DNA from 2 places in the Aeromonas molluscorum genome. Region 2 is predicted to be linked to the other one. Evidence: riboswitches for the same ligand, from Rfam matches in the RefSeq annotation. Region 2 holds a riboswitch; the other holds the start of a gene.

Region 1 (4,209 bases), on a different contig from region 2:
ACCTGAACGAGCTCAGCGAGACCTTGCACCAGGCTGGCTATCAGCTGCAGATAGAAACCAGCGGCACCAGCGAGATATTGACCCATCCGGCTACCTGGGTCACCGTCTCTCCCAAAATAGGGATGGCAGGCGGGCTGACAGTGCTGCCCAGTGCCTTGGCGAGGGCCAATGAGATCAAGCATCCAGTGGCCATGATGCGGCATGTCGAGGAGCTGGATGACTTGCTATCTGGCGCCCAGTTGCGTGAGGATGTGGTGATAGCGCTGCAACCCATCAGCCAGAAGCCCAGGGCCACCGAGCTTGCCATGGCGGTCTGTATCGAGCGTAATTGGCGCCTCTCTATCCAGACTCACAAATATCTGGAAATCGATTAAATGACCACCTTGCCCGACGAACAGATATTGCTGAGCCTGGCCAAGCCAATGCCTTATGGTAAATATCGGGGGCGCAGGCTCATCGATTTACCTGAACCCTACCTGGTGTGGATGGCCAGAAGTGGATTTCCGGCTGGCTCCTTGGGGCAATCGCTGGCATTGGCGTATGAGATAAAATTAAATGGGCTCGAAGCAATGATAGTCCCCATCATAGATAGGATATCAGTATGAGAATATATACCCGACAAGGCGACAAGGGGATGACCCGATTGGCTGATGGTAGCCGCATTGCCAAGAGTCATCAGAGAGTAGCCAGTTATGGCGATATAGATGAATTAAATTCTCATATAGGTCTTCTTGCTGCGAAAATAACCGATCAGCAATCTCAGGTATTAGCCGAGCTGACACTCATTCAACAGGAGTTGTTTGACCTGGGCGGCGAATTGGCCTTTTCGAGCGAGGCGCAGTCGAGTGCTATTTGGCAGGTCAGGGAAGAATGGACGGCACGATTGGAATCCCAGATCGATCACTACACTGAACAATTACCCCCGCTGCGCCAGTTTATTCTACCCGGTGGAACTGAGGCTGGCGCCTTGGCGCATGTGGTGCGGACGCTGACTCGGCGTTGTGAGCGACAACTGCTTGTCCTGGCGGAACAAGAGCAGATCAACCCTGCCGTTATTCCCTACGTTAACCGGCTAAGTGACTGGTTCTTCACTCTGGCTCGCTATCTGGTATGCCAAGAGGGCAAGCCGGAAGTGCATTGGGTCAAGGCGGCAGACAGATGAATGCCAGTATGGCTCTGCCAGCAGACAGAACGTAGCCTTGTTTGGATCAGGCAAAAAAAAACCTCGCTATGCGAGGTTTTTTCATGGGCAATACCTGGATCTATTAGATAGCGAAATCTGCCAGGGATTTACCAGCTTCAACAGCCTTGGCGATGGCAGAAGGCATGCGGCCCTGACCGGTCCAGGTTTTCTCGACACCGTTGTCGTCATAACGGTATTTCGGCGGACGCGGAGCGCGCTTGCTGCCTTTAGCCGGTTCGGAGGAGGGGGCTGTGCTAACCAATTCAGCCGGGTCGATCCCCGCGGCTTTCAGCATTTCGGTATATTCATTGATTTTACGTTGACGCTCTTCGCGAGCCTGACGATCTACGGCTTCATCTTGCTGACGTTCAGCAACGATGGTGGAGAATTTCTCCAGCCCTTCTTCCAGTTGTTCCAGGGTCAGCTCACGGCAAGCGGCACGCAGGCTACGGATATTCAGCAGTACTTTCAGAAATTCAGTCATAGTGGTTACCATGCGAGCAAGAAAGGGATAATTATTGGATAACTATTTTCTGGTAATTTATACGTCAGGATGACATTAAGTCAAGTCGAGAGAATTAATAAATAATGATTAGAAATTAAGAACATTATTTTTTAATCCCTGTCGATGGGTTAATTAGGGTGTAAAACCCCATTAATGTGGCTGTCAGGTTAAAATCTCGCCGAATGCAGGCTGCGTAAAATCTCTCACTGGCATTGGGCGAAAGATCTTGATTCGAATGAGTATTAAATCAAAAAACTTGATATAAAATATCATCAGGATAAAATACCCGCCGAATACCTTTTAAGTAGAGGCGCGCTGCCTATAACTACTCATGCGGAGGGTGATGCCTGTGAAGCATGAGGAAAGGAGCCAGCGCCGAAGTGATCATGCCATCATGCAGGGTCGCTGGGATTGCATCGAACAGGTGCAGTACTGCCATAGTCAATCACTATGGAGCGCTACTGAAGGGGCTGAGGAGTAACCCTTCACGGGCTCATTTTCTTCTTTATCCTCTCGGTAGATCTCCACCTTATGTTGTAGGTGTCAAGAGATCATGGACATTACCCATTACGCCGATTCGGCGTGGTCCCTCATTCCCCCTTTAGCGGCAGTCATACTGGCTGTCACGACCCGCAAAGTGCTGCTCTCTCTCGGGGTTGGCATTGTGCTGGGTTGTTTGCTGGTAAACCAGTTTGTGCCACTGGCCAGTGCCGAGTATCTCGGCCAGGTGGCCAAGGGGATCTTCTGGGCTGACGGTGCCTTGAATGGTTGGAACGTCAACATACTGGTGTTCCTGCTGCTGCTGGGTGGCATCATCAGCTTGCTGACGGTGTCGGGCGCGACTCTGGCATTCGCAGAATGGGCCGCGCAGCGTATCCAGGACAGACGGGGGGCAAAGATGCTGACCGGCCTGCTGGTGTTCCTGTTCTTCATCGATGACTATTTTCACAGTCTGTCGGTGGGGACCATCTGCCGTCCGCTGACCGATCGTTTCAATATATCCCGGGCCAAGCTGGCCTATCTGCTTGACTCAACCGCAGCCCCCGTCTGTGTATTGATGCCGATCTCCTCATGGGGGGCCTATATCATCGCGCTCATCGGTGGCATCTTGACCGCCCATGGTATTCAGGATCAGAGCCCGATATCTGCTTTTGTGCAGATGATCCCCATGAACTTCTATGCCCTGTTCACCCTGGCCATGGTGTTGGTGGTGATCGTGTTCCAGCTCGACATCGGTCCCATGCGTGAGCATGAGCAGCGTGCCCTCAAAGGGCAGTTGTGGGATCCGGCCAAGGGCGTGCCTCCCGGTAGCAGCGGCGATCTGCCCGTCTCCAGTCGCGGCCGGGTCATCGATCTGGTGTTGCCAATCCTGACCCTGACCGCGTCCACCGTCTATTTCATGATGGCCACCGGGGCTGCTGCCCTGGCCGAGAAGGGGTTGCCGTTCGGGGTACTGGGCGCGTTCGAAAATACCGATGTGGGCGCTTCCCTGGTCAATGGCGGCCTGTGCGGGCTTGGGGTCGCCGTGGTGCTGACCTTGCGCATGGGGCTGAGCCTGCGTACCTGGCTCGAGGTCGTCAAGCACGGTGTCATGGCTATGCTGCCCGCCATCTACATTCTGGTGTTTGCCTGGGCCATAGGCGCCGTCATTCGCGATGTGGAGACAGGGAAATACCTGGCTTCCCTGGCTCAGAGCGGGCTGCCCATCGAGTTGCTGCCCGTGGTGATGTTCTGCCTCTCCGGCGCCATGGCATTTGCGACCGGCACCAGCTGGGGGACCTTCGGCATAATGTTGCCCCTGGCCGGTGACATGGCCGCCGCCAGCGAGATAAGCATGATGTTGCCGATGCTCTCTGCCGTGCTGGCCGGGGCCGTATTCGGCGATCACTGTTCACCGATATCGGATACCACCATCCTCTCTTCCACCGGCGCCGGTTGCCATCATATCGATCACGTGATGACTCAGCTGCCTTATGCGCTGACCATTGCCATCGGGGCAGCCTTCGGTTACCTGGTGCTGGGGGCGACTCACTCGGTCACCGCTGGTTTTGTTACCAGCGGCGTCTGGTTCCTCGGGGTGACACTTTTCTATCTTAGAGCCAGTCAGAAGGCGGCAGTCACCGCCTGATGAATGACGAGGGGCCTGTGGGCCCCTTTGTTTTTGGCGTCATGCTGCGTTAGCATGCGCGCCATAAATTGGTATCGGAGCAAGCATGGCCTCATTACATTACAAATTCGCCGCGATGAACTCGGGAAAATCCACCCAGCTTATCCAGGCGCACTTCAACTATCTCGAGCGGGGCATGCACCCTCTGGCCATGACGCCAGCCATTGATGACAGATCCGGACTCGGGGTGATCAGCGCCAGGGTCGGGTTGGAATTAAAGGCGGAGGTGTTTAGCGATAACTGCGATCTGTTCGAGATGGTCAAGGCCCGTCATGCCGAGCAGGCCATCGATGTGTTCATCGTCGATGAGGCGCAATTTCTCACCAAGGAGCAGGTCTATCAGCTGGCCAGGGT
Region 2 (4,209 bases):
CCCTGGCGCATGCCCTGGGCCGGATCATGATGCTCCCAGAACAGACGCAGCAGATCCTGATAGCTTATCTGCGCCGGATCGAACACCAGTTGCACCGTCTCGGCATGACCGGTCTGGCCGCTGCACACCTCTTTGTAGGTCGGGTTGGGGGTATGCCCCCCCTGATAGCCGGCCGTGCTCGAATAAATGCCTGGCTGCTGCCAAAACAGACGCTCGACACCCCAAAAGCAACCCATGCCAAACCAGGCCTGCGCCAGACCCTGGGGCCAGGGGCCTTGGGTCGGGTGACCATTGACCGCGTGCACCTGACCAATCACCATGGCTTCATCGCGGCCCGGCAGGGCCTGATCGGCTGACAACATCTGTTCCATCTGTTCATCCTTAAATAGCGAGGCAGGCCCGCGCCGCTGGCACGTCGCCCGTCCCTGACATCGGCAAGAGCTGTGAAGATAAGGAGTTTGCCCGTTTGGATCAACCGCCCTCGCCTCCATGGCCACTCTCCTTGGCGCCCATCCTGCTCCTCTCATCTCATGTCCCCAGACTCGGCCCCGCCCCTGTACGGGCAATAAATCGCGCCAAATCAATATTTAGTCTTGATTTGTGAATTTATTTTCATATATTGGGCCCATTACTGTTTTTTTATGGATGTATCTCGAGTGCGCGAACGTGAACCCAGCCTGGTCCATGCCTTTCGGCAATCCACCCCCTATGTCAACGTACACAGGGGTGCCACCTTTGTGCTCATGATGGGCGGCGAGTCGGTCGCTCATCCCAACTTTGCCAACATTGTCAGTGACATCGCCCTGTTGCAGACCCTCGGGATCCGCCTCGTGCTGGTATTCGGTGCCCGCCCCCAGAATGATGAGGCCCTGGCCCGCGCCAACATAGAGGCCCAGTACCACAAGCGGATCAGGGTCACGGACGATCAGAGCTTCGCCCTCATCAAGCAAGTCAGTGGCGGTATGCAGTTCGACATCACCGCCAAACTCTCCATGGGCTTGGCCAACACCCCCATGCAGGGCGCCCGGATAAGCGTGGTGAGTGGCAACTTCGTCACGGCCCAGCCGCTGGGGGTCGATGACGGGGTCGACTACTGCCACAGTGGCCGGGTGCGCCGCATCGATGTGGAGGGGATCGTTCGCCAACTCGATCAACAGAACCTGGTACTCATCTCCCCCATCGGCTGTTCGGTCACCGGCGAGAGCTTCAATCTCACCTCCGAAGAGGTGGCCCGCCGCATCGCCGTGGATCTCAAAGCCGACAAGCTGATCTGTTTCAGCTCAAGCCAGGGGGTCATGGACCGCCATGGCCAAGCGGTCTCCGAGCTCTTCCCCGAGCAGGCTGAGGAGTACCTGATTGAGCTGGAGCAGGCGGGTGAGGAGATGTCCGGCACGGCTCGCTATCTGAGAGCGGCCATCGCCTCCTGTCGCGGCGGAGTGCCCCGCTCTCACCTGGTCAGCTACCAGGAAGATGGCGCCATGCTGCAGGAGCTGTTCAGTCGCGAGGGTCTTGGCACCCAGATAGTTCGCGAGAGCGCCGAGCAGGCCCGCGCCGCCACCATAGAGGACATTGGCGGCATTCTGGACCTCATACGCCCGCTGGAAGAGGACGGGATCCTGGTGCGTCGCTCCCGCGAGCAGCTGGAGATGGAGATCGACAAGTTCACCATCATAGAGCGTGACGGCCTCATCATCGGCTGCGCCGCCCTCTACTGCTTCATGGAAGAGGCCATGGCCGAGATGGCCTGTGTGGCCATTCATCCCGAGTATCGCAACTCCAACCGGGGGGATCAGCTGGTCGCCAAGGTGGCTGAACGTGCCAAGCGCCTCGGCATCCGCCAGCTGTTCGTGCTGACCACCCGCTCCATCCACTGGTTTCGGGAGCGCGGTTTCGAGCCTCTGGAGGTCGAGGCCCTGCCGGTGGAGCGTCAGCGGCTCTACAACTGGCAGCGTCGTTCCAAGGTTTTGTCGAAGACTATTTTTTAAGCTGTTGATTTTGTGCTGCCTTCGACAGGAGATTGAACTTTTTTCGAAACTCGATTGACAGTGCAATCCAACGCGGGTTATTTCTAATTGCACTCCATCCCCAGCGGATGGAGCCAGAAGAGGAGCGTTGCCCAGGTAGATCGGAGCAGGACACCAGCGTCCTATGATGCCGATTGAGGGGGAGCAGCGCCGAGATGGTGCAGGAGACTGGTCTCCTCATCATCGGCTACGGGGGCTGAATCCCCCGGGTTGTCATCGGTAGTGTCTATCCAATACCCGCGCCAGACTCTGGTCGGGTACTGGATGGGTTCTACAGGTGGAGCGCTTCTGGCCGGGATCCTTTGCTATTCCTGCCATTTTCTGCCCTCCCCTGTCTATTTCCCCCACGGATCCGGATTTTTGATATTTAGACAGGAGCATGCAATGAACCCTTTCAATGTCGCCAAGTTTGGCGGAACCAGCGTCGCCAATGCCGCCGCCATGAACAACTGCGCCAACATAGTGCTGGCCAACCCGGCAACCCGCTTGGTGGTGCTGAGTGCCAGCTCTGGCGTGACCAACCTGCTGGTCGCCCTGGCCCAGGGCGAGCTCGATGAAGGGGAGCGCGAGGCGCAACTCGGCAAATTGGCCGACATTCAGCAGAGCATATTGCAAGACCTCGGCCAGCCGAGCGAAGCCTCTGCCATCATCCATGGCCTGCTCGGCGACATTCGCAAGATGGCGCTGCAAGCCACCCAGCAGACAGATGCAGAATTGGCCGATCGTCTCATCGCCTGCGGCGAACTCATGTCAACCCGCCTCTTTACCGAGCTATTGTGCCAGCGCGGCGTCAAGGCCCAGTGGCAGGATGCACGCCAACTGCTGCGCACCGACAGCCGCTTTGGCAAGGCAAGCGTTGATCTTGGCGCGAGTCGCGTTCTGTGCCAGCAAGCGCTGGCGCCCCTGCTCGGCGACACCCTGATCATCACCCAGGGCTTTATCGGCGCCGACGGCGATGGCCGCACCACCACCCTCGGCCGGGGCGGCTCGGACTACAGCGCAGCCCTCTTTGCCGAGGCCCTGGACGCCGCCACCATCGAGATCTGGACCGATGTACCCGGCATCTACACCACGGATCCGCGTCTGGTGACCCGCGCTCGTCCCATTCCCGAGATAAGCTTCTCGGAGGCGGCCGAGATGGCGACCTTCGGCGCCAAGGTACTGCACCCCTCCACCCTGCAGCCTGCGGTGCGCCAGGACATTCCGGTGTTTGTCGGCTCGAGCAAGGATCCCCAGGCCGGTGGCACCTGGATCCGCGCCAGCACCCAGAGCAGCCCGCTGTTTCGCGCCGTGGCCCTGCGCCGCCAGCAGGTGCTGGTGACCCTGCACAGCCTCAACATGTTCCACGCCTACGGCTTCCTGGCCGAGGTGTTCGGCATACTCGCCCGTCACCGCATCTCGGTGGATCTCATCACCACCTCGGAGGTGAGCGTGTCGCTCACCCTGGATCACACCGGCAGCCAGAGCAACGGCGAGCCTGTGCTCGGCGACAAGGTATTGGCCGAGCTAGGTCAGCTGTGCAAGGTGAAGGTAGAGACGGGACTCGCCCTGGTGGCCCTCATCGGCAATCGGATGAGCGAGGCAACCGGGGTCGGCAGCCGGGTGTTCGACGCCATGCGCGATCACAATATTCGCATGATCTGTTACGGCGCCAGTGCCCATAACCTCTGCTTCCTGGTCAACGAGGGCGAGGCAAACCAGATAGTGAATCGCCTGCACCAGGAGCTGCTCGACTGAGCCACCTAGGCTTGACGACAACAAGGGCGCCATCAGGCGCCCTTGTTGTTTGTGGCCAGCGCCTCAGATGGGCGGTGTCACGCTGTGACTCACACCCGCTCAGGGGCGAGCTGCCAGCCCTTGGCCTGCTCGCGCTGGCTCGCCAGCAGGGCGAGCAGCTCACTCTGGCTCTGGCTGACCTGAGTGCCCCCGGCAAGCAGCTCCTCATAACAGTGGCCCAGAGCATGCTCCAGCCAATCGAGGCGCTTGAGGGTCAGCAGGGTACAGCTCTGGCCACTGAGGTCGTCTTGGACGTCCAGCCAATGACTGCGGTACATGTCCTTGAGCCAGTTGGCCGCCAGCCCCTCCTCGCTCGCCAGGGCGATGCGCCACTCCTCGCCAAGGGCAGCCAGTCGCGCGAGCACCGCCTCGCAAGCCCCCTCCCGGCCAAGGCGGGCCAACTCCTGTT

Evidence for each region. Region 2 has a riboswitch for lysine ahead of lysC (lysine-sensitive aspartokinase 3). Riboswitches for the same ligand answer to the same signal wherever they lie in the genome.
Region 1: it holds a riboswitch for lysine, as region 2 does, so the genes downstream of both, ACSMDR_RS02790 (Na+/H+ antiporter NhaC family protein) here and lysC (lysine-sensitive aspartokinase 3) in region 2, are expected to answer to the same signal.

What each region holds. Positions count from the first base shown of each region.
Region 1 is NZ_JBPQCY010000001.1:584,479-588,687, reverse strand. It holds gene queE (7-carboxy-7-deazaguanine synthase QueE) at 1-374, shown strand, start outside; gene ACSMDR_RS02805 (DUF3820 family protein) at 375-605, shown strand; gene ACSMDR_RS02800 (cob(I)yrinic acid a,c-diamide adenosyltransferase) at 602-1,162, shown strand; gene ACSMDR_RS02795 (H-NS family histone-like protein) at 1,266-1,667, opposite strand; lysine riboswitch at 1,986-2,157, shown strand; gene ACSMDR_RS02790 (Na+/H+ antiporter NhaC family protein) at 2,242-3,816, shown strand; gene ACSMDR_RS02785 (thymidine kinase) at 3,902-4,209, shown strand, end outside.
Region 2 is NZ_JBPQCY010000002.1:1,680,294-1,684,502, reverse strand. It holds gene msrA (peptide-methionine (S)-S-oxide reductase MsrA) at 1-371, opposite strand, end outside; gene argA (amino-acid N-acetyltransferase) at 657-1,985, shown strand; lysine riboswitch at 2,095-2,320, shown strand; gene lysC (lysine-sensitive aspartokinase 3) at 2,409-3,761, shown strand; gene ACSMDR_RS18270 (protein kinase family protein) at 3,851-4,209, opposite strand, start outside.